Regions from separate parts of the Pseudomonas sp. KT_2_4 genome, predicted to be linked through region 1. Evidence: predicted binding sites of a transcription regulator. Region 1 holds the regulator's gene; each other region holds the start of a gene.
The links. The regulator sigma-54, encoded in region 1, starts transcription at its own class of promoters, with help from an activator protein. The targets are predictions, from matches to a motif close to ANTGGCATNNANNTTGCTNT.
Positions count from the first base shown of each region.

Region 2: a site for sigma-54 is predicted at 6,041-6,060, ahead of glnA (type I glutamate--ammonia ligase). Genes of this name have one in related genera too.
Region 3: a site for sigma-54 is predicted at 5,649-5,668, ahead of flgB (flagellar basal body rod protein FlgB). Genes of this name have one in related genera too.

Region 1 is NZ_CP166962.1:4,938,628-4,949,171, reverse strand. It holds gene murA (UDP-N-acetylglucosamine 1-carboxyvinyltransferase) at 1-714, opposite strand, end outside; gene AB9N64_RS22785 (BolA family protein) at 738-977, opposite strand; gene AB9N64_RS22780 (lipid asymmetry maintenance protein MlaB) at 1,092-1,397, opposite strand; gene AB9N64_RS22775 (phospholipid-binding protein MlaC) at 1,394-2,041, opposite strand; gene mlaD (outer membrane lipid asymmetry maintenance protein MlaD) at 2,053-2,520, opposite strand; gene mlaE (lipid asymmetry maintenance ABC transporter permease subunit MlaE) at 2,520-3,317, opposite strand; gene AB9N64_RS22760 (ATP-binding cassette domain-containing protein) at 3,317-4,126, opposite strand; gene AB9N64_RS22755 (KpsF/GutQ family sugar-phosphate isomerase) at 4,437-5,411, shown strand; gene AB9N64_RS22750 (HAD family hydrolase) at 5,412-5,936, shown strand; gene lptC (LPS export ABC transporter periplasmic protein LptC) at 5,945-6,517, shown strand; gene lptA (lipopolysaccharide transport periplasmic protein LptA) at 6,504-7,037, shown strand; gene lptB (LPS export ABC transporter ATP-binding protein) at 7,037-7,762, shown strand; gene AB9N64_RS22730 (RNA polymerase factor sigma-54) at 7,947-9,440, shown strand; gene hpf (ribosome hibernation-promoting factor, HPF/YfiA family) at 9,516-9,821, shown strand; gene ptsN (PTS IIA-like nitrogen regulatory protein PtsN) at 9,832-10,296, shown strand; gene rapZ (RNase adapter RapZ) at 10,299-10,544, shown strand, end outside.
Region 2 is NZ_CP166962.1:4,197,351-4,207,894, reverse strand. It holds gene AB9N64_RS19390 (glycogen/starch/alpha-glucan phosphorylase) at 1-1,530, opposite strand, end outside; gene AB9N64_RS19385 (YkgJ family cysteine cluster protein) at 1,768-2,202, shown strand; gene typA (translational GTPase TypA) at 2,412-4,232, opposite strand; gene thiI (tRNA uracil 4-sulfurtransferase ThiI) at 4,372-5,826, opposite strand; gene glnA (type I glutamate--ammonia ligase) at 6,161-7,567, shown strand; gene AB9N64_RS19365 (chorismate mutase) at 7,772-8,308, shown strand; gene glnL (nitrogen regulation protein NR(II)) at 8,672-9,757, shown strand; gene ntrC (nitrogen regulation protein NR(I)) at 9,754-10,544, shown strand, end outside.
Region 3 is NZ_CP166962.1:2,330,731-2,341,274, forward strand. It holds gene AB9N64_RS10705 (ribonucleoside-diphosphate reductase subunit alpha) at 1-1,297, shown strand, start outside; gene AB9N64_RS10710 (hypothetical protein) at 1,390-2,487, opposite strand; gene flgE (flagellar hook protein FlgE) at 2,668-3,978, opposite strand; gene flgD (flagellar hook assembly protein FlgD) at 4,010-4,735, opposite strand; gene flgC (flagellar basal body rod protein FlgC) at 4,752-5,195, opposite strand; gene flgB (flagellar basal body rod protein FlgB) at 5,199-5,606, opposite strand; gene cheR (protein-glutamate O-methyltransferase CheR) at 5,919-6,746, opposite strand; gene AB9N64_RS10740 (chemotaxis protein CheV) at 6,789-7,721, opposite strand; gene flgA (flagellar basal body P-ring formation chaperone FlgA) at 7,796-8,560, shown strand; gene flgM (flagellar biosynthesis anti-sigma factor FlgM) at 8,702-9,025, shown strand; gene AB9N64_RS10755 (flagella synthesis protein FlgN) at 9,074-9,544, shown strand; gene AB9N64_RS10760 (flagellar brake protein) at 9,641-10,390, shown strand; gene AB9N64_RS10765 (MFS transporter) at 10,451-10,544, opposite strand, start outside.

The DNA.
Region 1 (10,544 bases):
GGTCTCGATGCGGTCAGGCATGACTTTGTAGGTGGCGGTGTGCAGACGCTCTACACCATCAATAGTGATGGTGTCAGTGCCAGCGCCGGAAACTTTGGCGCCCATGGCGTTGAGGAAGTTGGCCAGGTCGACCACTTCCGGCTCGCGTGCGGCGTTCTGCAACACGCTGCGACCGTTGGCCAGGGCAGCGGCCATCATGATGTTCTCGGTACCGGTGACGCTGACGGTATCAAAGAAGAAGTTCGCGCCGCGCAGGCCGCCTTCCGGCGCCTTGGCTTTGATGTAGCCGCCTTCGACGTCGATGACTGCGCCCATGGCCTCAAGGCCACGGATGTGCAGGTCGACCGGACGCGAACCAATGGCGCAACCGCCAGGCAAGGCTACTTCGGCTTCGCCGAAACGGGCAACCATCGGGCCCAGCACCAGGATCGACGCACGCATGGTTTTCACCAGTTCGTACGGGGCAATCAGGGTCTTGATGGTACGTGGGTCAATTTCGACGGCCAGTTTCTCGTCGATCACCGGCTCAATGCCCATGCGACCGAACAGCTCGATCATGGTGGTGATGTCGTGCAGGTGCGGCAGGTTGGCCACAGTCACCGGGCCATCGCACAGCAGGGTCGCTGCCAGGATCGGCAAGGCGGAGTTTTTCGCACCGGAAATGCGAATCTCGCCATCAAGGCGGGCACCGCCGGTAATAATCAATTTATCCATAAGAATCTCGACGCCTTGGGGGCTCAGGTGCGCTCGGCCCAGGCCGCGCGGCTGAAAAATTTCATAGTGACCGCATGGATGCTGCCATCGGTGATCCATGGGTTCAAATGGGCATAGATCTGCTGCTGACGCTTGACCGGGCTCAATGCCGCCAGTTCATCGCTAATCACGTTCAGCTGGAAATTGCAGCCTTCGCCTTCGACTTCTACAGTCGTTTCAGGCAGCTTTCCTTCAAGGAAGCTCTTAACTTCTAGGGCCTGCATGCTCAACCTCTATCGGCGCCCAGTGCGCACGGGTCGCACATCATACAAAAAAGCCCCGCGCCTGCGAACCCCGCATAGCAGGACTCTGACGGGGGGCTTCTTTAATAATGTGTATCAGGGATGCGCCAGCAGCTCGGTCAAACCGGAAACTTCGGCAATTTCGCGCATGTCTTCCGGCAACGCACGGATACTGACCGGTTTTTTCGCCGCCTCGGCATCACGCATGAAGCACAGCAACAACGACAGGCCGACGCTGCTGGACTTGGTCACCGCCGAGCAATCAAGCACCAGCTCTGGCGCTTTGCTGGCCTTGATTAACGCTTGGCCCTGCTTGCGCAGGTCAGGCCCGGTGCGGTAATCCAGCACGCCGCTGAGGAACAGCTCGCCGGCGTCGCCGATACGAACAGCCGACTCGGTCATTGCGCAGGCTTCCCGGCAGCTTTGTCGGTTTCTTCCTTGGCCTTGGCCACTTCACCGGCCCAACCGTTGATGGTCTTGTCCAGATCGTTGCCATTGCGCTGCATCGCGTCGGCGAACTGATCACGGAACAGCTTGCCGATGTTGATACCGTTGATGATCACGTTACGCAGCTTCCACTCACCGTTGATCTTCGTCAGGGTGTAGGACACAGGGTACACGGCGCCATTGCTGCCGGAGACTTTCATCCCGACTTCAGCACGGTCGCCCGACTCGTCCTTGGGCGCATCAACGATAATGCCCTGGTTGTTGTATTCCAGCAGAGCGTTGCCGTAGAACTGGAACAGACCCTTCTTGAAGTTTTCCTGGAACGTCTGCATCTGCGCAGGCGTAGCCTTGCGCGAATACTTGACCGTCATGATGCTTTTGGAGATGCCTTCAGCATCGACCACAGGGCCAACGATCGTGTTGAGCGCGTTGTAGAACTTGGAAGGGTCTTGCTTGTACTGTTCTTTATTAGCCTTGAGGTCAGCCAGCATTTTGCTGGTGGTGTCCTGCACCAAATCGTGGGCAGAACCTGCCGCGTTGGCCATCATCGGCAATGCTGCAAGCAGTACCAGCAGGCCACGTCGCAAGGTAGAGATCATGAACAGATTCCTCATTTGGCGTCTTTATTGACCGTATTGAGCAAAAATTTTCCGATCAGGTCTTCAAGCACCAGCGACGACTGTGTGTCGTGGATGGTCGAACCATCCTTGAGCAGGGCTGTTTCCCCGCCCACGCTGACCCCGATGTACTTCTCGCCCAGCAAACCCGCAGTGAGGATAGATGCCGTGGAGTCAGTTGGCAGATTATCTACCTTCTTGTCCAGTTGCATCGTCACCCGACCGGTAAAGCTGTCGCGATCCAGATCGATTGCCGTGACTTTGCCGATGGTGACACCGGCCATGGTCACTTTGGATCTGACCGTCAAACCGGCGATATTGTCGAAGTACGCGTAAAGTTTATAGGTATCGGCGGTAGGGCTGGCCGACAGGCCGCTGACTCGCAGGGCCAACAACAGTAAAGCCAGGATGCCAGCCAGCAAGAAAAGGCCGACACCGATTTCCACAGTGCGGTTTTGCATCAGAAATCTCCAAACATCAAGGCGGTCAAAATGAAGTCAAGGCCCAGTACCGCCAACGAGGCGTACACAACGGTCTTGGTGGTGGCACGGCTGATCCCCTCTGAAGTGGGCTCACAGTCATAGCCTTGGAATACGGCAATCCAGGTCACCACAAAGGCAAAGACGATGCTCTTTATAATGCCGTTGAGCACGTCACCGGTGAAGGTCACGCTGTTTTGCATGTTGGCCCAGTAGGAGCCGTCGTAGACCCCCAGCCAGTCAACCGCCACCCACGAACCACCCCAGATACCCACCACGCTGAAGATCATTGCCAGCAGTGGCAGGGAAATGAAGCCGGCCCACAGGCGCGGGGCAACGATGTACTTGAGCGGGTCCACGCCGATCATTTCCAGGCTGGACAGCTGCTCGGTGGACTTCATATTGCCGATTTCAGCGGTCAACGCCGAGCCCGCACGCCCAGCGAACAACAAGGCGGTGACCACCGGGCCAAGCTCACGCAACAGGGTCAGGGCCACCATCTGCCCTACCGCCTGCTCCGAGCCGTAGCTGGACAGGATATTGAAACCCTGCAGGGCCAGCACCATGCCGATGAACACGCCGGAGACCACGATGATCACCAGGGACATCACCCCCACCGAGTGCAGTTGCTTGACCAGCAGGCCAAAGCCGCCGCCGATGCCGCCGCGCCCCAGCAAGGCGTGAAACAGGAAAATGGTCGAACGCCCCAGCACTTCGACGATGTCGATGCCCGAACGACCGAAAAGGCGAACCTTCTCGATAAGAGATGTCTTGCGCATCAGCGCTTCCCCAGAAGATCTGAGCGGTAGTCCGCCGCCGGAAAGTGAAAAGGCACCGGGCCATCGGGGTTGCCGGTCATGAATTGGCGAATGCGCGGGTTATCGGCGTTCATCAACTCTTCAGGCGTACCCTGCCCCAGCACCTGACCATCACCGACTACATACAGATAGTCGGCAATGCTCGCGGTTTCGGCCAGGTCGTGGGAGACCACGATACTGGTGATTCCCAGTGCATCGTTGAGCAGGCGGATCAGGCGCACCAACACGCCCATGGCGATCGGGTCCTGCCCCACGAATGGCTCGTCATACATGAGGATCTGTGGGTCGAGGGCAATGGCCCGCGCCAGGGCGACACGGCGCTTCATGCCGCCGGACAACTCGTCCGGCATCAGGTCGATGGCGCCGCGAAGGCCTACGGCCTGCAGCTTCAGCAACACGATGTCACGAATCATTTCATCGGACAGCTGGGTGTGCACCCGCAGCGGGAAGGCCACGTTTTCGAACACATCGAGGTCGGTAAACAGCGCGCCGCTCTGGAATAGCACGCCCATATGCTTGCGCGCATCGAACAGATCGCTGCGTGACAGCGTCGGCAGGTTCTGGCCGTTGACCCACACTTCCCCGGCACTGGGGCGCAATTGCATGCCCATCAGGCGCAACAGGGTGGTCTTGCCGCAACCGGAAGGCCCCATGATGCCCGTGACCTTGCCGCGAGGAATGCGAATATCGACGTTATTGAAGATGCTGCGCGTCCCGCGCTTGAAGGTAAGACCCTTCAGCTCGACCGCGTAGGCGTTATCGGCACTCATCTAATCTCCTTGGGATGCAGCCTTTCACTCAGACACCATGTGTGCGACTTTGGTTTTCAACAGATGCGCAATAGTTGAGCACATGGGTTGGGCGGACCGAACTGGCGGCGAACTATATCACTGCTGGTACAGAGCGCCCAAGGCCGGAACAGCGCTGGTTCAGATTTGAGACAGGGAAAAAACGTTGCTTGCTATGTTGCCCACGGTGCTTTTCAGTTATCCCGCGCACAAAGCCTGACGAACTTGCGTGAGGGAATCGATCATTACCGCTATAATCGCCGACTTTTCGTCAGGCTATACGATTTCAGACATGAGCCAATCCAGCGACCTTATTCAATCCGCACAACGCACCATACGCCTTGAGCTTGAAGCCGTAGAAGGCTTGCTGGCCCATATCGACGCGGATTTCGTGCGCGCCTGCGAGATGATTCTGGCGAGCAAGGGCCGCGTTGTGGTGGTCGGCATGGGCAAGTCCGGCCACATTGGCAACAAGATCGCGGCGACCTTGGCGAGCACGGGGACCACTGCGTTTTTCGTGCACCCGGCCGAAGCCAGCCACGGCGACATGGGCATGATCACCAAGGATGACGTGATTTTGGCGCTGTCCAACTCCGGCACCACCAACGAAATCGTGACCCTGTTGCCGCTGATCAAGCGCCTGGGCATCCAGATGATCAGCCTCACAGGTAACCCTGAGTCAACGTTGGCCAAGGCTGCCGACGTCAACCTGAACGTGCACGTGACCCACGAAGCCTGCCCACTGAATCTGGCGCCCACCTCCTCCACCACCGCCGCGCTGGTAATGGGCGATGCCCTGGCGGTGGCATTGCTGGAGGCCCGCGGGTTTACGGCCGAGGACTTCGCATTTTCACATCCGGGTGGCGCACTGGGCCGTCGCCTGCTGCTGAAAGTGGAAAATGTCATGCATCGCGGCGCCGAGCTGCCGAGCGTTCCACGCGGCACTCTGCTTCGGGATGCGCTGATGGAAATGACGCGCAAGGGCTTGGGCATGACCGCCATCGTCGAAACCGATGGCCGGCTGGCCGGGATATTCACCGACGGCGACCTGCGTCGTACCCTTGACCGCACCATTGATATCCATACCGCGACCATCGACGCCGTGATGACCCCTCACGGCAAGACCGCCCGCGCCGAAATGCTCGCGGCTGAAGCGTTGAAAATCATGGAAGACCACCGGATAGGCGCACTGATCGTGGTCGACCACGATGATCGGCCGATCGGGGCCCTAAACCTAGGCGACTTGCTGCGCGCAGGAGTGATGTAAATGATCAGCGACCTGATGCAACGCGGTAAAAACATCAAACTGGCGATTTTCGACGTTGACGGCGTGCTGACGGATGGCCGCCTGTACTTCCTCGAAGACGGCAGCGAATTCAAGACCTTCAACACCCTCGATGGCCAAGGCATCAAAATGCTGATGGCAGCGGGCGTGCAAACCGCAATTATCAGCGGTCGAAAAACACCGGTTGTGGAACGCCGCGCACAAAACCTCGGTATTCCTCACCTGTATCAGGGCCGCGAGGATAAACTGGTGGTGCTGGACGAGCTTCTTGGCCAACTCAACCTAAGCTATGAACAGGTCGCCTATCTGGGCGACGACCTGCCAGACCTGCCGGTGATTCGCCGGGTGGGCCTGGGCATGGCCGTCGCGAATGCCGCGGCGTTTGTCCGCGAACACGCCCATGGCATCACCACCGCCCGTGGCGGCGAAGGTGCCGCCCGCGAGTTCTGCGAGTTGATCCTGCGTGCCCAGGGCAGTCTTGAAGCGGCCCACGCCGCCTACCTATAGAGCGTTATATGCTGAGCAAAAAGATTCGCAACTTCCTGTTATTCGGGGTCATCGCCGCGCTGCTCCTGGCGGTGGGCTACTGGAATATCAGCCCGGAGCGCTTTCTCGACAAGCCTGTTGCGCAGGTTGACGAAGGTCTTATCGACTATTACGCCACCAATGCCTACAGCATTCAGTACCTGCCTGACGGCAAGGTGCAGTATGAGATGACATCGGACAAGGTCGAGCACTTGAAGGCTTCCGAAGTCAGCCTGCTGACCAATCCGGACCTGAACCTGTATCGCGGCACCGAATTTCCCTGGCACGTCACCAGCAAGCGTGGCGAGGTCAACCCGGATGGCACCGAAGTTGAACTGATCGACTCGGTTCGCGTCGCACGTACAGACGCGCAGAACCGCGACACCATCATTACCAGCAGTCGCATGACCGTATTCCCACAGAAGCAATATGCGCAGACCGAGCAAGACGTTAGAATCGACGGCGCTGGCGGTGTATCGACTGGCAAGGGAATGAAAGCGTATTTGAAAGAAAGCAGGATACACCTGCTATCGAACGTAAGAGGACAGTATGAGGCTCGTTAAAACCCTCCCTATTTTGCTCGGTCTGGGCGCAGCACTGGGAAGCGTGAGCGCCTGGGCTCTGCCGAACGATAGCCAGCAACCGATCCATATTTCGGCTGACGATGCACAGCTCGATGACAAGAAAGGTGTTGCCACCTATACAGGCGGCGTGATCATCACCCAGGGCTCGATGAAGATTACCGGCAACACGGTGACTCTGACGCGCACCCAGGCAGGCGACATTGACGTGGTGACGTCGGTGGGCAACCTGGCTTATTTCGAGCAGAAGCAGTCCGCTACCGACACCGGCCCGATGAAGGGCTACGGCAAGACTATCCAGTATCACGCCCAGCAGAATCGTATCGTGTTGATCGACCAGGCCAAGGTACTGAGCCCAGACGGCAACTCGACCGAAGGTGAAAAGATCACCTATGACACCGTCAAGCAGATCGCCAACGCCGGTCGCGCCAACGGCTCCAAGGTCACTGCACCGCGCCCGCGCATCGACATGGTTATCCAGCCGAAGAAGAAGGCCGAGTAATGGCAACCCTGAAAGCCCAGCATCTGGCCAAGGCCTATAAAAGCCGCCAGGTGGTACGCGACGTCAGCCTGTCGATCGACAGCGGCCAGATCGTCGGTTTGCTCGGCCCCAACGGTGCCGGCAAAACCACTTGCTTCTATATGATCGTCGGGCTGGTCCAGGCAGACCAGGGTCGTGTATTGATCGACGACCTGGATGTCAGCCATCAACCCATGCACGGTCGTGCACGGGCAGGTATTGGCTATCTTCCCCAGGAAGCGTCGATCTTCCGCAAACTGTCGGTAGCCGATAACATCATGGCGATTCTCGAGACCCGCAAGGAACTCGATCGCGATGGCCGCCGCCAGGAGCTGGAAAGCCTGCTGCAGGAATTCCACATCAACCATATTCGCGACAACCTCGGCATGAGCCTGTCCGGTGGTGAGCGCCGCCGCGTGGAAATCGCCCGCGCCCTGGCGACCGCGCCGAAATTCATCCTGCTGGATGAACCCTTTGCCGGTGTCGACCCGATTTCGGTGGGTGACATCAAGCAGATCATCCATCACCTCAAGGCCAAGGGCATTGGCGTGCTGATCACCGACCACAACGTGCGCGAAACCCTCGATATCTGCGAAACAGCGTATATCGTCAACGATGGTCAGCTGATTGCCGAAGGCGATGCCGAGACTATCCTGGCTAACGAGCTGGTGAAGGAAGTGTACCTGGGTCACGAGTTCCGCCTGTAAACACAGGGGTATCGCGCTTTTCCCTGGAGCGCGCGGGAGTCAATGGAAACCTCGGTTTTTTTATTGTTACCGCGCTCTAGGCAAAGGCCCCGAGATCAGGCATATAATTTGCTTATGTTTGGCGCTCACGCGCCCTGTCGTGGATGGCGCATTGCGCCGGCGAATAAGGTGTTAAGCCCCTGCCATGAAACCATCGCTAGTCCTGAGAATGGGCCAGCAGCTGACGATGACACCGCAGCTGCAACAGGCCATCCGCCTGCTCCAATTGTCGACCCTGGACCTGCAACAGGAAATCCAGGAGGCCCTGGAGTCCAATCCGATGCTCGAACGCCAGGAAGAAGGCGACGACTTCGATAATGCAGACCCGCTGGCCGACAACATCGAGCAAAAACCCAATCCCGACGTGCAGGAACCCTCCTATCAGGAAACCGCCCCGACGGTGGACAACCTGGAGGAAGGCGACTGGAACGAACGCATTCCCAACGAGCTTCCCGTGGACACCGCGTGGGAAGACGTCTACCAGACCAGCGCCAGCAGCCTGCCGAGCAACGATGATGACGAGTGGGACTTCACCACCCGTACGTCGGTGGGCGAGAGCCTGCAGAGCCACCTGTTGTGGCAACTGAACCTGGCGCCGATGTCCGATACCGATCGCCTGATCGCGGTCACCCTGATCGACTGCATCAACAACCAGGGCTACCTGGACGAAACCCTCGAGGAGATCCTTGAGGCCTTCGACCCGGAACTGGATATCGAACTGGACGAAATCGAAGCCGTCCTGCACCGCATCCAGCAATTCGAGCCCGCCGGCATTGGTGCCCGCACACTCAGCGAGTGCCTGTTGCTGCAACTGCGCCAATTGCCGGCCAAGACCCCATGGCTCACCGAAGCGCAACGCCTGGTCAGTGACTACATCGACCTGCTGGGCAGTCGCGACTACAGCCAACTGATGCGCCGTATGAAGCTCAAGGAAGATGACTTGCGCCAGGTCATCGAGCTGGTGCAAAGCCTCAACCCGCGCCCAGGCTCGCAGATCGAATCCAGCGAAGCCGAATACGTAGTGCCCGACGTCATCGTGCGCAAGGACAACGAACGTTGGCTGGTGGAGCTGAACCAGGAGTCGGTACCGCGCCTGCGGGTCAACCCGCAATACGCAGGTTTTGTGCGCCGCGCCGACACCAGCGCCGATAACACCTTCATGCGCAACCAGTTGCAGGAAGCGCGGTGGTTCATCAAGAGCCTGCAAAGCCGCAACGAAACCCTGATGAAAGTCGCAACCCAGATCGTCGAACACCAGCGCGGTTTTCTGGAGTACGGCGACGAGGCCATGAAGCCTCTCGTGCTGCACGACATCGCCGAAGCCGTCGGCATGCATGAATCGACGATTTCCCGGGTTACCACGCAGAAATTCATGCATACCCCACGGGGTATTTATGAGCTGAAATACTTTTTCTCCAGCCACGTCAGCACCTCTGAAGGCGGTGAATGCTCGTCCACGGCGATCCGCGCGATCATCAAAAAACTGGTTGCCGCTGAAAATCAGAAAAAGCCGTTGAGTGACAGCAAGATCGCTGGTTTACTGGAGGCACAAGGCATTCAGGTCGCCCGTCGAACCGTCGCCAAGTACCGCGAGTCCCTAGGGATCGCGCCATCCAGCGAGCGTAAGCGTTTGATGTGACGGGCGGGCCACAGCGTTCCAGTGGTGGGTATTCCTGCCCACCGCCTTATGCACTGGCAACGAAGGAGAAGCTGTATGCAAGTCAACATCAGTGGACACCAGCTGGTAGTCACCAAGCCCCTGCGTGAATACACCGAGAGCAAACTGAACAAGCTTGCGGGACATTTTGACAAGATCACCAACGTGCAGGTCACCATGGAGGTCGATAAGCTCAAGCAGAAAATCGAGGCCACCCTGCACGTACCGAATGCCAAGCTCGTTGCCAATGCAGAACATGAAGACATGTACGCGGCAATTGACTCGCTCTACGACAAGCTCGACCGCCAACTCATAAAGCATAAGGAAAAGAATCTGCACCTGATGCAAGGTACAGGTCGTTAACTCTCCCCCCATGATCCGACTTGAAACCATCCTGACCCCCGGCCGTTCCCTCGTGAACGTGCCGGGCGGCAGCAAGAAAAAAGCCCTCGAACAAATTGCCAACCTGATCGCACGCGAAGTGCCGGATCTGGAGATGCAAGATGTCTTCGAAGCGTTGATTGCCCGTGAAAAACTCGGTTCCACCGGTTTTGGCAACGGCATCGCCATTCCGCACTGCCGCCTCAAAGGCTGTGAAACACCTGTGAGCGCCTTGCTGCACTTGGATCACCCCATTGATTTCGACGCCATCGACGGCGCCCCGGTCGACCTGCTCTTCGTGCTGCTGGTCCCGGAAGCCGCCACCGATGCGCACCTGGAACTGCTCCGGCAGATCGCCAGCATGCTGGACCGCAAGGATGTACGCGACAAACTGCGCAGCGCCTCCAGCAATGAAGCGTTGTACCAAGTTGTCCTGGATGAACAAAACGGGCAGTAATCATGCGTTTGATCATCGTCAGCGGTCGCTCCGGCTCGGGTAAGAGCACCGCCCTCAATGTGCTTGAGGACAACGGCTTCTATTGCATCGACAACCTGCCCGCCGGCCTGCTGCCAGAGCTGGCGGAACGCGCACTGATCCATACCGAATTGGCGCAGCCGCTGGTGGCGGTCTCGATTGATGCGCGCAACCTGCCTAGCCACCTCTCGCGGTTCCCGGAACTGTTGGAAGAAGTGCGTGCCAAGCAC
Region 2 (10,544 bases), 740 kb from region 1:
AAAGGGTTCCAACTCGATAAGACGCTGCTCGGGCTGGTCGAGAATATCCGGGCCCAGGGCTTCCACCAGCATATCGGTCAACTTGGGGTTGGCCTGATACAGCCAACGACGGAAGGTAATGCCGTTGGTTTTGTTGTTAATGCGCTCGGGGTAGAGCTTGTGCAGCTCGGAGAACACCGTGCTGCGCATCAGTTGGGTATGCAAACCGGACACGCCGTTGACGCTATGGGAGCCCAGGAACGCCAGGTTGCCCATGCGCACGCGGCGGCCGTTGTCTTCTTCGATCAGCGACACAGCGCGCAAAACATCGAAGTCGTGGATGCCTTTGGCACGCAGCGAGTCGATATGCTGGGCGTTGATCAGGTAGATGATCTGCATATGCCGGGGCAGCATGCGTTCCATCAAACCTACCGGCCAGGTTTCCAGCGCTTCGGGCAGCAGGGTGTGGTTGGTATACGAAAGGGTCTCGACGGTGACATCCCACGCGGCTTCCCAGGGAATGTCATGCAAATCGACCAGCTGGCGCATCAACTCGGCCACGGCGATGGACGGGTGGGTGTCGTTGAGTTGGATGGCGGCGTGCTCGCCCAGGCTCAGTACCGAACCGTGCATGTTCTTGTGGCGGCGCAACAAGTCCTGCAGGGACGCGGAGACGAAGAAATATTCCTGGCGCAGGCGCAGTTCCTGCCCTGCTTCGGTGCTGTCGGCCGGGTAAAGCACTCGGGAGATGCTTTCGGCGCGGGCCACTTCGGCGACGGCGCCCAAATGGTCACCGGCATTAAAGCGCTCCAGGTGCAGGTCTTCTACGGCCCGTGCACGCCAGAGGCGCAGGGTGTTGACGCTGGCCCCGCGCCAGCCGACGACCGGCGTGTCATAGGCCACGGCACGTACGGTTTCGTTGGGCGACCACACCTGGATCATCTTGCCGGAGGCGTCCGCAATGGTTTCAACGCTCCCGCCAAACCCGATCGGGTAAATCACCTCGGCGCGCTCGAATTCCCAAGGGTTGCCGAAATCCAGCCAGCGTTCGGTCTGCTCCTGCTGCCAACCGTCGACAATGGCCTGGCGGAACAAGCCGTGTTCATAACGAATGCCGTAACCGTGGCCCGCAATGCCCAGCGTCGACATGCTTTCCATAAAGCACGCCGCCAGACGGCCCAGACCACCGTTGCCGAGCGCCGCGTCGGGCTCCAGCAGGCGGATGCGCTCCAGATCCACGCCCAGCTCCGACAGCGCTTCGCGAGCGATCTCCAGCACACCCAGGTTGCTCAGGCTGTCGTAGAGCAAGCGGCCGATGAGAAATTCCAGGGACAGGTAATAAACACGCTTCTGGCCTTTGCGATAAATACGCCGCGTGTGGTCCATCCAGTGGTCGACCATCTGGTCGCGGGCGGCCAGGGCAATGGCTTCGAACCAGTCATGATCGAAGGCGTGATCCGGGTCCTTGCCCACCGCGTAGGTGAGTTTGGTCAAGACAGCATCGCGGAATGCGGCTACCTCTGCTTCTCGTGCAAGCGGTTCCTGAGACATCGGTGCGACCTCGGGCGAGATTGAAGGAGTTGCTAGAGCCTAGTCGGTCTGACAGACGGTAGACGTGCTGGTTCGGCAGTTTTTTAACTCATTCGCCATGGACTGAATTTGATGCAGGGGTCGTGCCCGATCAGGCAGTGGCCAAACCTTTGAGCTGAAACCTGCAAAATATTGTTCAAAAAACCACCAATCCCGGTATGATCCCGCGCCCGTATACCGCCCCACCCTGGAACCCTGATGAAGCCTCAACTGATCGCCGCCGCGGAACTCGACCGTTTAGAGACCTGGCAGAAATATTCCGCCCACATGTGCGGCGGCTGCGTGTCCAGCTGCTGCACCCTACCGGTTGAGGTGAAGATCAAGGACCTGATCCGCATTGGCATCGTCGATGAGTTCGAGCGCGGCGATCCGCCGAAGAACATCGCCAAGCGTTTGCAGAAAGAAGGCATCGTCGAGCGGTACAACAACAAGTCCGAAATTTTTACCCTGCAGCGCATGAGCAACAACGACTGCCTGTACCTGGATCGTAAGACGCGCTTTTGCACTATTTATGACAAGCGCCCGGATACGTGCCGCAACCACCCGAAAATCGGGCCGCGGCCGGGGTATTGCGCGTATAAGCCCAAGGAAGTGGTGCGCGAGACTAACTTCAAGACCCTCGACAAGTTCTAAGTTTTTGATCGTTCCCACGCTCTGCGTGGGAATGCAGCTGTGGACGCTCTGCGTCCGCTCTTGAAAGCAGGACGCGGAGCGTCCCACGCGGCGTTCCCACGCGAAGCGTGGGAACGATCACAACGGCACAGTCACCACAAAACCTGCAGGCATAAAAAAACGCCCCCGGCCTTTCGACCGGGGGCGTTTTTCATTCAGCTTGAGTTAACTCAGTTCTTGGCTTTCTTGGCAGCGCGGGTACGCTCGCCTTCGTCCAGGATCTTCTTACGCAGGCGGATCGACTTAGGCGTGACTTCGCACAGCTCGTCGTCCTGGATGAATTCCAGGGCCTGTTCCAGGGTGAAGCGAACAGGTGGAACCAGAGCGATGGTTTCGTCTTTGCCCGAAGCACGCATGTTGTCGAGCTTCTTGCCTTTGGTTGGGTTGACACCCATGTCGTTGTCACGGCTGTTCAGACCAACGATCTGGCCGTTGTAGATCTCTTGACCGTGTTCAACGAACAGCTTGCCACGCGCCTGGAGGGTTTCCAGGGAGTAGGTCAGCGCCTTGCCGGTTTCTACCGATACCAGAACACCGTTCTGACGGCCGGACATGTCGCCGGACTTCATGGTGTCGTAGCGATCGAAGATCGAGGTCAGGATGCCAGCACCGTTGGTCAGGGTCAGGAACTGGTTACGGAAACCGATCAGACCACGAGCAGGGATGTTGTATTCCAGACGCACACGGCCTTTGCCATCCGGCACCATGTTGGTCAGGTCGCCCTTACGCAGGCCCATCTCTTCCATGACCTTGCCCTGGGATTCTTCAGGGGTGTCGATGGTGACGTTTTCGAACGGTTCCTGCTTCACGCCGTCAACCTGACGGATGATCACTTCCGGACGACCAACACCCATTTCGAAGCCTTCGCGACGCATGGTTTCGATCAGTACCGAGAGGTGCAGCTCACCACGGCCGGAGACCTTGAACTTGTCAGCCGAGTCGCCTTCTTCAACGCGCAGAGCAACGTTGTACAGCAGCTCTTTGTCCAGACGCTCCTTGATGTTACGGGAGGTCACGAACTTGCCTTCTTTACCGCAGAAAGGCGAGTCGTTTACCTGGAAGGTCATGGAAACGGTTGGCTCGTCAACGGTCAGAGGCTTCATCGCCTCGACGTTGTCCGGCTGGCACAGGGTGTCGGAGATGAACAGCGAGTCCATACCGCTCACGCATACGATGTCGCCAGCGAAAGCTTCTTCAACGTCGATGCGGTGCAGGCCGTGGTGACCCATCAGCTTCAGGATACGACCGTTACGCTTCTTGCCGTCAGCGCCGATAGCAACAACCGGGGTGTTCGGCTTGACGCTACCACGAGCGATACGGCCAACGCCGATAACACCCAGGAAGCTGTTGTAGTCCAGTGCCGAGATTTGCATCTGGAACGGGCCTTCACGGTCGACTTTCGGTGCTGGTACGTTGTCGACGATCGACTGGTACAGCGGGGTCATGTCTTCAGCCATGTCGGTGTGGTCAAGACCAGCAATACCGTTCAGGGCCGAGGCGTAGATGACTTGGAAGTCCAGCTGTTCTTCGGTAGCACCCAGGTTGTCGAACAGGTCGAAGATCTGGTCCAGAACCCAGTCCGGACGCGCGCCTGGACGGTCAACCTTGTTGATGCACACGATCGGACGCAGGCCGGCTTCGAAAGCCTTCTTGGTCACGAAACGGGTTTGCGGCATAGGGCCGTCTTGAGCGTCAACCAGCAGCAGAACGGAGTCAACCATCGACATTACGCGTTCTACTTCGCCGCCGAAGTCGGCGTGGCCCGGGGTATCCACGATGTTGATGTGGTAGCCGTTCCAGTTGATAGCGGTGTTTTTAGCCAGGATGGTAATACCGCGCTCTTTTTCCTGGTCGTTGGAGTCCATCACGCGCTCGTCGTTGAGCTCGTTGCGCTCCAGGGTGCCGGATTGACGCAGGAGTTTGTCTACCAGGGTGGTTTTACCATGGTCAACGTGAGCAATGATGGCGATGTTACGTAGATTTTCGATCACTTGTGTATCTCGATCAGAGGATTCGGTGTGCTGACAGGTCGTGGCAGCGATTAACAGTAGAGTCAGGCCTTGCCGTTACAGCTTGACGGCAGAGTCGGGGGGCCGGTGACGCAGGCCACAGGCAAACAGCCCCGGGCTCTTAGCTCGGTCGATAAACGCGCACATTGGCATGCCCCTCACTGAGCAAATGGTGGGCATGCAGGCGACTCATCACGCCTTTGTCGCAATACAGCAGGTACTGACGGCTGTCATCCAGTTCCTTGAAACGCGCGTTCAATGCATAGAACGGCAGCGTTTGTACGTCGATGCCAGGAATCTCCAGCGGCTCGTCGTCGGCGGCATCCGGGTGACGGATGTCGATGATGATCTGGCCGGCCAGGGCTTCGCTGACTTCTTCGATCTGCACATCCTGGCCCAATTCGTCGATCACTCGATCGATTGGCACCAGCTTGGCGTTCTCGAGCGCACGCTCCAGAATCGCCATGTCGAATTCTTTTTCTTCATGCTCCACGCGGTGACGCTTGGCGTGGGTCTTGGGGTTCACCGAAATGACCCCGCAGTATTCAGGCATATGCTTGGCAAAGTCGGCGGTGCCGATTTGCTCGGCCAGGTCGATGATGTCCTGCTTGTGGCTGGCGATCAGCGGGCGCAGCACCAGCTTCTCGGTCACGCAATCAATGATCGACAGGTTCGGCAGCGTCTGGCTGGAAACCTGGGAAATCGCTTCGCCGGTCACCAGGGCGTCGATCTGCAATTGATCGGCGATTCGGGACGCAGCGCGCAACATCATACGCTTCAATACTACGCCCATATGACTGTTATCGACTTTGCCGAGAATTTCGCCCAGCACTTCCTCGAACGGTACGCTTACAAATAGCACGCGCTGGGAGCTGCCGTATTTCTTCCAGATAAAGTGCGCGACTTCCATCACGCCCAATTCGTGTGCACGCCCGCCCAGGTTGAAGAAGCAGAAATGGCTCATCAGGCCGCGACGCATGATCTGGTAGGCCGCCACCGTGGAATCGAAACCGCCGGACATCAATACCAGGGTCTGTTCCAGGGCACCCAGCGGGTAGCCGCCGATGCTGTTGTGCTGGCTGTGGATCACGAACAACCGTTGGTCGCGAATTTCCATGCGCACTTCAATTTGCGGCGCTTTGAGGGAAATTCCAGCGGCACCGCACTCGCGACGCAGCTTGCTGCCGACGTATTTCTCGACATCCATGGAGCTGAACGGGTGCTTGCCGGCACGCTTGCAACGCACCGAAAAAATCTTGCCTTCAAGCGCATTGCCGTAGTGCTGCTTGCACTTTTCGGTGATGTCGTCGAAGTCGCCCAGCGGGTACTCATCCACCTGCAGGAAATGCGCGATGCCCGGCATGCAGCTCAGGCGCTCGGTCATGTCCTTCAAGGCTTTGGCGTCGGTAATGCGGGTTTCCAGCTCGAGGTTGTCCCACACGCCGTTCACCACCACAGCCGGGTCCAGGTCACGGAGCACGGCACGGATGTTCTTGGCCAACTGACGGATGAAACGCGTCCGTACCGGTCGGCTTTTGATGGTGATCTCGGGGAAGACTTTAACGATTAATTTCATGGAAACAGCGCGCGCCGGGCCTGCTGAAAAAGGGGGGCGCGGATTATAGCGGAAATCGCTCAAGGTTTAACCAGTTAATATGCATTGCCTACGCAATGCACCAAAACGGGTCATTTACACAAATAAACGCTACATTGCAGTGCGCGATTTATGCCGTTTTTGCCGATTGCACCGTTATAGGGGCTATTTTGAGGCAAAACGGCCATGTTGGCGCACTGGCATGCAATTTGCTCTCTTGTGAGGCAGGTTGCCTTGGCGGAGTATCCGCGCCGGCATCACCCAAATTCTAAGGGCTAACTCCACTACCCAAGCCCGAAGCCACCCGGAGGACACCATGTCGAAGTCGGTTCAACTCATCAAAGATCATGACGTTAAATGGATTGATCTGCGCTTCACGGACACAAAAGGCACTCAGCACCACGTGACCATGCCGGCTCGCGATGCGCTGGAAGATGACTTCTTCGAAGTCGGCAAGATGTTCGACGGTTCCTCCATCGCCGGCTGGAAAGGCATCGAAGCCTCCGACATGATCCTGCTGCCAGACGACAGCACCGCCGTACTCGACCCGTTCACCGAAGAGCCAACCCTGATCCTGGTGTGCGACATCATCGAGCCTTCGACCATGCAAGGCTATGACCGCGACCCACGCGCCATCGCCCACCGTGCCGAGGAATACCTGAAGTCCACCGGTATCGGCGACACCGCATTCTTCGGCCCTGAGCCAGAGTTCTTCATCTTCGACTCGGTCAAGTTCAAATCCGACATCTCCGGCTCCATGTTCAAGATTTTCTCCGAGCAAGGTTCGTGGATGTCCGACCAGGACGTGGAAGGCGGCAACAAAGGCCACCGTCCAGGCGTGAAAGGCGGCTACTTCCCAGTACCACCGTTCGACTTCGACCATGAAATCCGTACCTCCATGTGCAACGCACTGGAAGAAATGGGCCAGACCGTTGAAGTTCACCACCACGAAGTGGCGACTGCCGGCCAGAACGAAATCGGCGTGAAATTCAACACGCTGGTGAAGAAGGCTGACGAAGTTCAAACTCTGAAATACTGCGTGCACAACGTTGCCGATGCCTATGGCCGCACCGCTACCTTCATGCCTAAGCCGCTGTACGGCGATAACGGCTCAGGCATGCACGTTCACGTATCGATTTCCAAAGACGGCAAGAACACCTTCGCTGGCGAAGGCTATGCCGGCCTGTCCGATACCGCCCTGTACTTCATCGGCGGCATCATCAAGCACGGCAAGGCCCTGAACGGCTTCACCAACCCGTCGACCAACTCCTACAAGCGTCTGGTCCCAGGTTTTGAAGCGCCGGTGATGCTGGCCTACTCGGCACGCAACCGCTCCGCCTCGATCCGTATTCCTTACGTCAACAGCCCTAAAGGCCGTCGTATCGAAGCGCGCTTCCCAGACCCGGCTGCCAACCCTTACCTGGCCTTCGCCGCCCTGATGATGGCCGGCCTGGACGGTATCCAGAACAAGATCCACCCTGGCGACGCCGCCGACAAAAACTTGTACGACCTGCCGCCTGAAGAGGCCAAAGAGATCCCACAAGTGTGCGGCAGCCTGAAAGAAGCCCTGGAAGAGCTGGACAAGGGCCGTGCGTTCCTGACCAAAGGCGGCGTTTTCAGCGACGACTTCATCGACGCTTACATCGCCCTGAAAAGCGAAGAAGAAATCAAAGTACGCACCTTCGTACACCCACTGGAATACGAGCTGTACTACAGCTGCTGATCCGGTAGCGCTGCTTGAGGCAGCGTGATGAAAAAGACCTCCTTCGGGAGGTCTTTTTTTTGCCTGGGCGTTACGCTAGCCCAACTCTTCAAACCCAATCAAAGTGTAGGAGCTGGCTTGCCTGCGATAGCGCACTGCCGGCCACCTGCTGTATCACTGACACACCGCCATCGCGGGCAAGCCCGCTCCCACAGGAGATCACCTTTGAGATATCGACTTGTATTTGCCCTGCTGCTCATCAGTGCCAGTGCGAGCGCAGCGCCGCCTACGCTCGAACCCCTGCTCAACAGCATCGCCGAACGCCTGGAGATTGCCGACCAGGTAGCACTGAGCAAGTGGGACAGCCACAAGCCCGTGGAGGACAAGAAGCGCGAACAAGAGGTGATCGCCAGCGTCACTGCCCAGGCGCCGAGCTACAAGCTGGACCCGGCCGCTGCCGAGCAGTTCTTCGCCGCCCAGATCGAAGCCAACAAACTGGTGCAATATACCCACCTGTCCGACTGGCAGTTCCAGGGTAAAGCGCCCGACGACCCGCGCCCGGACCTGGTCCAGCAGATTCGCCCGCAATTGGACGCGCTGCAAAAAAGGCTGCTGCAGCAGTTGGCTGACTTCACGCCCCTGCGCACAGACCCCAAATGCCCCCAATGGCTGGCCGAGGCCGTGCACGAACCGCTGAATGATCCGCTGCGCCAGCTGGCGATGATCCGCGCCACCGCCGAGCTTTGCATCTATAAAGGTTAAAAGGACTGCAAATCCAATTAAAAATGTGGGAGCTGGCTTGCCTGCGATAACGGTGTTGAATGCACCACAGCTATCGCAGGCAAGCCAGCTCCCACACTGACTGCGATTTGCCTTCAATCTTCAGTGGCTGAACAACCTTCACAAAACCGCACTATATTGGTGCGATAGCCTGCACCCTTCTCAATTGCCCAGCCCATTTTGGTTCGAAACTTCCCGTTGAGGCTGGCAGAACGCCACAGTTTCGCGCCTGAACCCCTTATTTCAGGGCATTAGCGCTTCTTTTCGGAGCCTTGGTTTGGTTTTTGCATTTTCCTTGTATCAGCGTGTGCCTCAAGCCCGCGCCTTGCTCCAAAAGAGGTCCCGATGACCATCAGCGATGCACTGCACCGTTTGTTACTCGACAACCTGACCACCGCGACCATCCTGCTCAATGCCGACCTGCGCCTTGAGTACATGAACCCGGCGGCGGAGATGCTCCTGGCGATCAGCGGCCAGCGCAGCCATGGGCAGTTCATCAGCGAATTGTTCACCGAGTCGGCCGAAGCCTTGAGCTCGTTGCGCCAGGCCGTGGAGCAGGCACACCCGTTCACCAAGCGCGAAGCGATGCTCACCGCGCTGACCGGGCAAACGTTGACCGTCGACTACGCCGTAACCCCAATCCTGAGCAATGGCGCGACCCTGTTGCTGCTCGAAGTCCACCCCCGCGACCGCCTGCTGCGTATCACCAAGGAGGAAGCACAGCTGTCCAAGCAAGAAACCAGCAAGATGCTGGTGCGCGGCCTCGCCCATGAGATCAAGAACCCGTTGGGCGGCATTCGCGGCGCGGCACAGTTGTTGTCCCGCGAGCTGCCGGACGAGCACCTCAAGGACTACACCAACGTCATCATCGAAGAAGCCGACCGTCTGCGTAACCTGGTAGACCGTATGCTCGGCTCCAACAAGCTGCCGTCCCTGGCGATGACCAACGTGCATGAGGTGCTGGAGCGCGTCTGCCAATTGGTCGAGGCCGAAAGCCAAGGTTGCATCACCTTGGTGCGCGACTACGACCCAAGCATTCCCGACGTGTTGATCGACCGCGAGCAGATGATCCAGGCGGTGCTCAACATCGTGCGCAACGCCATGCAGGCCATCAGCAGCCAGAACGAGCTGCGCCTGGGCCGCATCAGTTTGCGCACCCGCGCCCTGCGCCAGTTCACCATCGGCCATGTGCGCCATCGCCTGGTGACCAAGGTCGAGATCATCGACAACGGCCCCGGCATTCCTGCGGAGCTGCAGGAAACCATCTTTTTTCCCATGGTCAGCGGCCGCCCGGACGGTACCGGGCTGGGCCTGGCCATTACCCAGAACATCATCAGCCAGCACCAGGGCCTGATCGAATGTGAGAGCCACCCCGGCCACACCACGTTCTCGATCTTCCTGCCATTGGAACAAGGAGCCCCCACGACATGAGCCGTAGTGAAACTGTCTGGATCGTCGACGACGACCGTTCTATCCGCTGGGTCCTCGAAAAAGCCTTGCAACAAGAAGGCATGACCACCCAGAGCTTCGACAGCGCCGATGGGGTGATGAGCCGCCTGGCACGTCAGCAACCGGACGTGATCATTTCCGATATCCGCATGCCTGGGGCCAGTGGCCTGGACTTGCTGGCGCGCATTCGCGAGCAGCACCCGCGCTTGCCGGTGATCATCATGACCGCCCACTCGGACCTGGACAGCGCTGTCGCGTCCTATCAGGGCGGCGCCTTTGAATACCTGCCCAAGCCATTCGATGTGGATGAGGCGGTGGCGCTGGTCAAGCGCGCCAACCAGCACGCCCAGGAACAACAGAACCAGGAAGCGCCGCCGACCCTGACCCGTACTCCGGAAATCATCGGGGAAGCGCCGGCGATGCAGGAAGTGTTTCGCGCCATCGGGCGCTTGAGCCATTCCAACATCACCGTGTTGATCAACGGCGAATCGGGGACCGGTAAAGAACTGGTGGCCCACGCCCTGCACCGCCACAGCCCTCGGGCGGCCTCGCCGTTTATCGCACTGAATATGGCGGCGATTCCCAAGGATTTGATGGAGTCCGAGTTGTTCGGCCATGAAAAAGGCGCGTTCACCGGGGCAGCCAACCTGCGTCGCGGACGCTTTGAACAGGCGGACGGCGGCACACTGTTCCTTGATGAAATCGGCGACATGCCGGCCGACACCCAGACTCGCTTGCTGCGCGTGCTGGCTGACGGCGAGTTCTATCG
Region 3 (10,544 bases), 2.6 Mb from region 1:
GTACCCAGGCAAGGTCAAGCTGTTCAAGACCATCCAGGCCAAAGACCTGTGGCGCAAAATGCTGTCCATGCTGTTCGAAACCGGCCACCCATGGTTGACCTTCAAGGACCCATGCAACCTGCGCAGCCCGCAGCAGCACGTGGGCGTGGTCCACAGCTCGAACCTGTGCACCGAGATCACCTTGAACACCAACAAGGACGAGATCGCCGTTTGCAACCTGGGCTCGATCAACCTGCCGAACCACATCGTCAACGGCAAGCTGGACACCGTAAAGCTTGCACGCACCGTCAACACCGCCGTACGCATGCTCGATAACGTGATCGACATCAACTACTACTCGGTGCCACAGGCGCAGAACTCCAACTTCAAGCACCGTCCGGTTGGCTTGGGCATCATGGGCTTCCAGGACGCCTTGTACCTGCAGCACATCCCTTACGGTTCCGACGCTGCGGTCGAATTCGCCGACAAGTCCATGGAAGCGGTCAGCTACTACGCGATCCAGGCTTCCTGCGACCTGGCCGACGAGCGTGGCGCCTACGAGACGTTCCAGGGTTCGCTGTGGTCCAAGGGCATCCTGCCGCTGGATTCGCAACAGATCCTGATCGAAGCCCGTGGCCAGAAGTACATCGACGTTGACCTGAACGAAACCCTGGACTGGGCGCCGGTACGTGCCCGTGTGCAGAAAGGTATTCGTAACTCCAACATCATGGCCATCGCACCGACCGCCACCATCGCCAACATCACTGGCGTGTCGCAGTCGATCGAACCGACCTACCAGAACCTGTATGTGAAATCGAACCTGTCGGGCGAATTCACCGTGATCAACCCGTACCTGGTTCGCGACCTGAAGGCCCGTGGCCTGTGGGACTCGGTCATGATCAACGACCTGAAGTACTACGACGGTTCCGTGCAGCAGATCGAACGCATCCCGCAAGAACTCAAAGAGCTCTACGCGACCGCTTTCGAAGTGGACACCAAGTGGATCGTTGACGCCGCCAGCCGTCGTCAGAAGTGGATCGACCAGGCCCAGTCCCTGAACCTGTACATCGCCGGCGCCTCGGGCAAGAAGCTGGACGTGACCTACCGCATGGCGTGGTACCGTGGCCTGAAAACCACTTACTACCTCCGTGCCCTGGCTGCGACCAGCACCGAGAAGTCGACCATCAACACCGGCAAGCTGAACGCAGTGTCCAGCGGCAACCACGGTGATGACTCGGTACTCGCAGCACCCGCCGGCCCAGCACCGGTGCCAAAAGCCTGCGCGATTGACGAGCCGGATTGCGAAGCTTGCCAATAAGCTGAGCCAGTCCAGGGATATTGTCCCCCTGGATTGAAAAAGCCCGATAGACCCCGACTGCATAGGGTTTATCGGGCTTTTTGCTGACTGCCTTAGAGAAACGCGTACGCAATACCCTGCTTTGGCGCGCCACCTCGGCGCCCCCACAACTCCACGCGCCCGTCGATGACCACCATCGAATGGCGATCGTAGGCCACGACGCCGAGCTTGCCGCTCGCCAGCTCACTGCTTGAGGACTGCCTGTAAAGCCCTTTCAAACCCAGACGATCCAATGCTTCGCGGGGCATTTCGCCGTTGTTCAAACTTTGCATCGCATGGGCGAAGCTTCTTTTTGATTGGCTAGGGTTGTCGTCCAGGCCATTCCCTTCCATCTGTGCCCGCTTGGCGCTCGCTGCAAACATGAAGTTGGCATCGGTCAGCATGCCCGGATTGTCACCCTTGAACTGCGCATACCTGGCCGCCTGCTTTAATTCATCCTTGGATAGATTAAGTTCGAAGCCGTCGCGCATCTTCACGTGATAACCGTCTGCCGTCTCTTTTACCTCCTTGAACACGTCAGTGGGTTTCTGACCAAACTTCATCATTGCGCCCTTTATCGCTGAAACCGTGACGCAATTGCCATCGGGGCCCTGGCTGAATCCACTCCAGATGTTGTCCGGTTTTTTTCCTGGGTTACTTTGATCAGGCTTGTAGTTGAAGTGCTTGGAGCCTTCCGTAATCGGCAGATTACTCATGGGCTCGCTGGGCCCAAAATTACCGGGGCTTGGCCTGCCACCACCGCCCCCACCGCCCCCACCTGGCGACGGGCCAGGAGAAGGCGGCGAAGGTGTGGGTGATGTATCGTCCGTTTCCGGAAACCATTCTTTCATCAGGCGCCGCAGCATCTCCAGCCAGGAGACGTCTGCCTTCTCCATCAACTCCTGCATGATCTCCTTGAACTTTTCATCACCCAGTTCTTCGCGCTTCTCGTTCAACTTGTCACGAAGGTCCTGGACGGTTTGGCTCTTGGATGTTTTCTCGGCATCTCTCAACTCATTGAGCAGTTGCCTCACTGATTCTGCATCAGAGGACTTGCCTCCCCCGGGTTCATCCGACTGACTTTTGCGTCTGTATAGACCGGCGCTGTAGTTATTCAGAACAAACCAATGGCTGCCTGCTGGCATCCCTTCCCACTGCTTGTAGATCGCCATGCCACTCTCCCGATGGTCCATGGGCGACATGCGCCCGTGTCCCGTGCGTGGCGCAAGGGGCGTTGGGCGTTCCAGCAGCAAGGCGAGATGAAACAGGCGGTAAACTAGCAACGCGCGCGCACAAAAAAGCCCCTCGATTGAGGGGCCTTTTTGTGTGCAGGTATTTTTTGAGCAGGGGTATCAGGTCATCTGAATGATGGTCTGCATGATGGTGCTTTGGGTGGAGATGGTCTTGGCGTTCGCCTGGTAGTTGCTCTGGGCCTTGATCAGGTCCACCAGTTCGTTGGTCAGGTTGACGTTGGAGTTCTCCAGGGAGTTGGCCACGATCGAACCCAGGGTGCCGGCTTGCGGGTTGTCATAACCCGGCTGGCCCGAGGCGAAGGTCTCTTTCCAGGTGGTCGCACCGGCTGGCTGCAGGCCCTGCTCGTTGTTGAAGCTGGCCAGGGAGATCTGGCCGATGGCCTTGCTCTGCTGGTTGCTGAAGGTGGCGAACAGGACGCCGCTGCCGTCGATTTTCAGGCCGGTGATCTGGCCGGTGGCATAGCCGTCGGTGACCGGAGGGTTACGGTAGGTAGCCGAGTTGTACTGGGTAATGTTGGCCATGTTGATGGCGATGCCGCCCGGGTTGGCATCCGCACCGTTAGCCTTCCACACGCCGTCAGTCACCTTGCCTGGAACCCACCCGGCAACGGTCAGGGTCTTGTCGGACACACCATTGGTGACGACAGTAGTCAGATTGCCAGCGCCATCGAAGGTCAATGTCGACGGCACGGGTGGCGTCGAAGGGGTGCCAGTCGGGGCCGAACCATCAGGGTTGCGACCGTCAATCAGGGTATAGGCATTCCACTTGTTGCCGTCGGTTTTCACCAGGTACTGCACCATCGGGTGCGCGTTCCCCTGAGAGTCGTACAAGGTGGTGCTGTATTGGGTGGTGAAGGTCTCGGTCTTGGTCGGGTCAAACGGCTTGGCCGCCTGGTCAATCACCGGCTCCGAGGAATTCAGGTTACTGGTGGAGTCGACCTTGGTGGATGCCTTGGGCGGCAGATTCGCCAGGTTCAGTTGCAGATCGACCAAGCCGCCCTTGGTGATCTTGCCATTATCGTCCGCGGCATATCCTTGCAGGCGCGAAGTGCCGGTGTTGTTGGTGATGTAGCCGTCCTTGTCCGCACGGAACGCACCACTACGGGTGTACTCCAGCGAACCGTCGCTGCCCTTCTGCACGAAGAAGCCACCGCCCTGAATCGCCATGTCGAGGATGCCGCCGCTACCGTTGACATCGCCCTGGGTGAACTGCTGGGACACCGCCGCCAGGTTCACACCGTTGCCGATGCTGTTCTGGCCGGTGCCCAGCTTGGAAGCCGCGTAGATATCGGCGAATTCCGCACGGGATGACTTGAAGCCAGTGGTCGCGACGTTGGCGATGTTGTTGCCGGTCACGTCCAGTTGTTTGTTGGCCGCATAGAGGCCGCTAAGGCCGATATTAAAAGACATGTTTCTCTCCTTCTGCCGTATTTAGCCGGCTCTATGTACCGATAGTCTGAATTTGCGACAGTTTGACGCTGCCCATGCCGCCCGCAAGGTTGAGCAGCATTTCGCCGCCAGTCTTGCTCAGGGTCACACTGGTGACCGTGGCGGGCAGCGAAGTGGCCAAGGCCACTGCGTCGCCTTTGTCGTTCTTGGTGGTGGCGTTGAAGGTGTAGGTGCCAGCTGGGGCGACCTCGCCCTTGTCGTTCTTGCCGTCCCAGATAAAGCTTTGGGTGCCGGCACTCTGGGCGCCCATGTCAACGGTGCGCACCACATTGCCGTCTTTGTCGGTGATCTTGACGGAGACATTGCCCACCGCCGAGGTCACTGCCACCGAACCGGTCATGCTCTTGCTGGTATCCACCATGGCCTTGTCGGTCTGGATGATGATCGAACGCCCCACCAGCGACGAAGCCTGCAGCGCCTGCGAGGAGCTGAAGTTGCTGGAGATGTTGTTCACCGAGTCATTCAGGGTGTTGATGCCTTCCAGGCTGCTGAACTGGGCAAGCTGCGCGACGAACGCGCCGTTGTCCTGAGGCGACAGCGGGTTCTGGTTTTTCAGTTGAGTGACGAGCAGTTGCAGGAAAGCATCCTTGCCCAGCGACTGGTTGCCCGTCGCCGTCTTGGAAGCGTCACTGACGCTGCTGTTATTCGTCGCGGTCTTGACCTTGGAATTGAAAAGGTCCTGAACCGCCGTGTTGTTAGACGTATCAACGATGGCCATTATTTGGCGCCCCTTATCACTGACCCAGGGTCAGAACCTTCTGCATCATGGTTTTGGCGGTGTTCATCATTTCCGCGTTGGTCTGGAACGAGCGACTGGCGGAGATCATGTCAGCCATTTCCTCGACCACGTTGACGTTGGGGTAGTAGACGTAACCCTTTTCGTTCGCGGACGGATGGTTGGGCTCGTAACGGGCCTCCAGGTTGCTCTGGTCTTCGACCACGCCCAACACCTGCACGCCTGAGCCGGCGGCGTCCTGGTTCTGGAACAACGAATCGCTGCCGTTTGCCTGACCACCCTGGAACATGGTGGCAAACACCGGATGGCGGGCGCGATACGTCTGGTCAATGCTCGACGAGACAGTCTCGGCGTTGGCGATGTTACTGGCGACGGTGTTCAAACGCGTGGTCTGCGCGCTCATGCCACTGCCGGCAATATTGAAAACACTGGACAGAGACATGGCTTACTCTCCACGCAGGGCTGACATCAGCCCTTTGAATTTGCTGTTGAGCAGGGTGAAGCTGGCCTGGAAGTTCACCGAGTTTTCGGCGTAGTTCGATTGCTCCAGCTGGGCGTCGACGGTGTTCTGGTCGATCGACGGCTGCATCGGCGTGCGATACAGCAGTGACTCGTCACCCTTGCTCAGGCCTTGCGCTTCGATATGACGGCTGTTGGTCATGTTCAAGGCGAAGGTGCCGTTCTTGGTCTTGTCCTGCTGTGCGGCGAGCACGGCGGAGAAGTCCAGGTCCCGAGCCTTGTAGTTCGGGGTGTCGGCGTTGGCAATATTGTTGGCCAGGACTTCGGCACGCTGGGCGCGGAAGCCCAGGGCTTGTTCGTGGATACCGAGCGCTTTATCGAAGCTGATGCTCATGGCGGAAACCTTTAGGCTGACCTGCTGTTCGTTAGCAGGGTTATAGCAAGGTGCATGCCAATCTTGCGGGAGCCCCTATATCAAGGGTTTGGAGGGGAGTCGACGGCGGCTATGCCAGAAAAGCGGCAAGCGATTTCCGCGTAGCGCCATTAAAGCGGCAATGGGCAGTTGCCGCTTTACGCCAGCTTGCCGAGAAAAAAATGTGGGAGCTGGCTTGCCTGCGATGGCGGAGTACCTGCCGACCAATTCATCGACTGACACAACGCCATCGCGGGCAAGCCCGGCTCCCACAGTTTTATTGCATACCCCAGGCTACTTGGCCTGGTAGATGATCCCCGGGCTGCATTGCACCATCTGGAAGTGATCCGGCAGCCCATTGAGCGCCTCGGAAGCACCGAGGAACAGATAACCTCCGCGCTTGAGCGTGCCGTGGATGCGCAACAGGATGTCCTTCTTCACTTCAGCCGAGAAATAGATCAGCACGTTGCGGCAGAACACCATGTCGAACTTGCCCAGGCTGGCGTAGCTGTCGAGCAGGTTGAAAGAGCGAAATTCGACGCGGTTCTTGATCGGCGCCTTGATCGCCCAACGCCCTGCCCCTTTGGGGTCGAAGTAGCGTTGCAGGCGTTCCTGGGACAAACCTCGGCCCAGGGCCAGGCTGTCGTACTCACCGGTCTTGCAGTTGGTGAGCATGGTGCCGGACAGGTCCGTGGCCACAATTTGCGCACCGGCTTTCAACTGGCCCATGTTGGTCCGCTCGAACTCATCGATGGACATCGAGATCGAGTACGGCTCCTGCCCCGAAGAACAGGCCGCCGACCAGATACGCAGGCGCTGGCCCGGGCTGGCCTTGATGGCTTCGGGCAACACTTTGTTCTTGAGCACTTCAAAGGGATAGGTATCGCGAAACCATAAGGTTTCGTTGGTGGTCATGGCATCGACCACCATTTCCTTGAGCCCACTGCGCGGCTGCCCCTGGATCCGCTGGACCAACTCACCCAGGGACTTGATGCCCTGCTGTTCCATCAGCTTGTTGAGACGGCTGGATACCAGGTACTGCTTGTTTTCACCGAGCAATATGCCACAGGCTTTTTCCAGGAAGACCCGGAACTGTTCGAAATCCAAATTACCCGTAGACAATGATGCCGCCTCTTAAATCGTGTGACCGCCGGGGGACATCCCCTAGCCGTGATCTGCTGCCTTGATCCGGTCGACTACCCGGGATGCGAGGTCATCAGGACGGAATTTGGCCAGAAAGTCATCCGCACCGACCTTCTTGACCATTGCCTGATTGAATACCCCCGACAACGAAGTATGCAGGATGATATGCAATTTTTGCATGCGTGGATCGTTACGTATCTCGGCCGTGAGCGTATAGCCATCCATTTCCGGCATCTCGATGTCAGAGATCATCATCAAGAATTCTTCTTCGGGCTTCTTGCCTTCGTCCGCCAGCTTGCGCAGGTAATCCAGGGCTTGGCGTCCGTCATTGAGGGCCACCACCTCCACCCCGACGGTTTGCAGGCAACGCGTGACCTGCTTGCGCGCCACCGAAGAGTCGTCCACGGTCAACACGCGCAGCGAAACCGCCTTGTGTGCCGTTTCGGCATCCACCACTCCGACGGAGATGGTTTCCGAGGTGGGGGCCACTTCGGCGAGGATCTTCTCCACGTCGATGATTTCCACCAACTGGTTATCGACCCGCGTCACCGCCGTCAGGTAGTGATCGCGCCCCGTGCCCTTGGGCGGCGGATGGATCTCTTCCCAGTTCATATTGACGATGCGCTCCACCGAGCGCACCAGGAAACCCTGGGTCTTGGTGTTGTACTCGGTGATGATCACGAAAGGGTTCTGGCGGTCTTGCAAACCCGCGGCCCCCGTGGCCATGGCCAGGTCAAGAATCGGAATGGTCGCGCCCCGGATGTTGGCCACGCCACACACCACCGGACTGGACTTGGGCATGATCGTCAACTTGGGACATTGCAGCACTTCACGCACTTTAAACACGTTGATGCCATACAACTGATTGCCATCCAGGCGGAAAAGCAACAACTCCAGGCGATTCTGCCCTACCAGCTGTGTGCGCTGGTTTACTGAATCCATTACACCTGCCATGCCCAGACTCCTAAATCCTAGGGGTACGACGCGTACCCAACACTAAACGGCACGAGCTTTGCTATTTACTGAGTATGGATATTAAAACGACAGTTTCCCGACACCCTGGCCGCTCACGCTACCGCAGACTGCTCTGCGCCGCGCTGGCGCTGCTTGTCTCGGGCCTGGGCGTCACGGCCCGCGCCGACAACGTTACCCTGCCTGATCTACTTATCGGCGTCACCCAAGGCTTTCTTGAGTTCACTGTAGAAGATTATCTGGCGACCACCCAGACGCCGGGGCGTTATGAAATTCAGGTCAACCAGTTGGACCCACGTTTGCGCATGCCAATGTGCGACAAGGAATTGACAGCCACCCTGGAAAGCCCCGCCCAGCCTATCGGCCGTGTGACCGTGAAGGTGCGCTGTGAGGGCGCCTCGCCCTGGACGGTATTTGTGCCGGCGCAGGTCAAGCTGTTTCGCGACGTAGTGGTAGTGGCGCGGCCATTGAAGCGCACCGGCATCATCGGCTACGACGATGTGGCGCTGCGCGAGAGGGACATCAGCTTGATCAACCAGGGCTACCTGACGTCACTGGACCAGGCCGTCGGGCAAAAACTCACCCGCCCCGTGGTCACTGACCAAGTCCTCACACTGGTTCATCTGGAACAGGCGGAGGTGATTCGCAAGGGTGACCAAGTGGTGATTTCCGCCAGCAGTGGCGGCCTGAACGTCAGGATGCCGGGCGAGGCGTTGTCCAACGGCGGCATGAGCGAACAGATCCGTGTCAAGAACCTCAACTCCAATCGCGTGATCAAGGCGCGGGTCACGGCGCCAGGCCAAGTCGAGGTGGCGCTATAGATGACTGGAATCAAATGCCAGCTTTTCCTACACTGTGTGCTGGATATTGAGCCGAACAGGTTTATTGTCAATCGAGCCTAAAGTTTGCCCGGGTATGGCCGAAAACATGGCAAGCGTCCAAATACCCAGAGGTTTTTCAACATGGTCATTGATTTCAGTCGTTTGAATAACACCCCGGCCTTGCCCGGCAATACGCGCACCGGCGGTGCCAAGGACAGCGTAGAAGCCAAGCCGCAGCCCTTGCCTGCCAAAGCAGAGCAGGCCGCCGCCAGCCAGAGTGGGGAATCGGTACACCTGAGCAATGAGGCTCAACAGTTGCAAAAGGTCACTGACTCGCTGCGCGATCAACCCGTCGTCAATAAAGCCCGCGTGGCCGAGTTGAAACAGGCTATCGCCGATGGCAGCTATAAAGTCGACAGCAACCGTGTAGCCAGCAAGCTGCTCAACTTCGAAGCCGAGCGCTAGGCAAAGGCCTGCGCAGGGCTTTTGGACGCTTAAAACCCAAGGCCAGCCATGCACCACGACGAACATTTGCTCCAACTGATCATTGATGATCTGGCGCCGACGCAACAATTGCTCGAGCTGCTCAAGGAAGAATCCCTGGCCTTGTACGGCCGGGATATGCCCTTGCTGGAAGAAATCCTGGCGCGCAAACAGTCGCTGATTGTCTTGCTCGAACAGCACGGCAAGAAGCGCAGCGAGATTCTGATCAGCCTGGGCCTGCCTGCCGACCACGATGGCCTGGCACAACTGGCCAGCCACTCTTCAGTCGGCGATCAACTGCTGGCACAGAGCAAAGAACTCAATCATTTGCTCGCACAGTGCCAGGAAGCCAACCTGCTCAACGGTCAGTCGATCCAGCTTCAGCAAGCCACGACCGCCAATCAGCTGCGCATACTGCACGGCGGAGAGCCTCCGGCCCTGTATAACGCCCAAGGCTCCACCTCACGCCTGGTCAAGCCAAGCACCCGCAGCCAAGCCTGACACCGGTTTACAGCGCGACCTATCCAAGGCGCGCTACATACTGGCAAAATGCCGGTTCTTGCGTGTAGTCGTATTTTGCCTGGAGATGGAAGAACCGTGTTCAACGCCCTTAATGCGGAAGATGCACCGCAGCCACCCAAGGTGCTCACCACGCCTCTGGAAATCGCCAGCACGTTGCGGATGCTGCAAGAAAGCCATGACCCGCTGATCATCACTTTCCACGAACGCAGCCAGCGGTTCCAGAGCTACCTGGTGGACATTGACCGCGACAGCAAGACGCTGGTACTGGACGAAATGATTCCCCGTGACGGTGAACGCTATCTTGAGAATGGCGAAGCCTTCCGTATCGAAGGTTTCCATGAGGGCGTGCGGGTTGCCTGGGAAAGCAACGGCACCTTGACCATCAGCGAAAAAGGCGGCCACCGCATCTATAGCGGCAGCCTGCCCGGCGAAGTGGTTTACCATCAACGACGCAATGCCTTCCGCGCCGCACTCAAGCTTGCGCAGCTGGTGGACATTCAGTTGGGTGGCGAGAAGCTCAAGGCACCTATCAGCGGTAAGCTGCTGGATATCTCGGCAACCGGCTGCAAATTGCGCTTTGAAGGCGATATCTCCGAACGTCTGCAGTTGGGCCAGGTCTATGATCGCTTTATTGCTGCCCTGCCCTTCGGCAGCATGACCACTTCCGTGGAACTGCGCTACCTGCACTTCGAAGACAAGATCAACACCACCTTTGCCGGCGTGCGCTTTCACAACATGAGTGGTTTGGTGCAGCGACAAGTGGAACGCTTTGTCTACCAATTGCAGCGAGAAGCTCGGCGCTTCGATAAAGACGACGATCTTTAAGCGTTAGACGCTGAGATAAAAAAACGGGCAGATCCTGATGGGATCTGCCCGTTTTTTCGTTCAGGGGCGCGCCCTGCTTAAGTCATGGGGATGTTCGTCCGGGTCTGGTGGCTCGTGCGGTTCTTCGCTCGTTGGCTCCTCGGTATCAGGGACG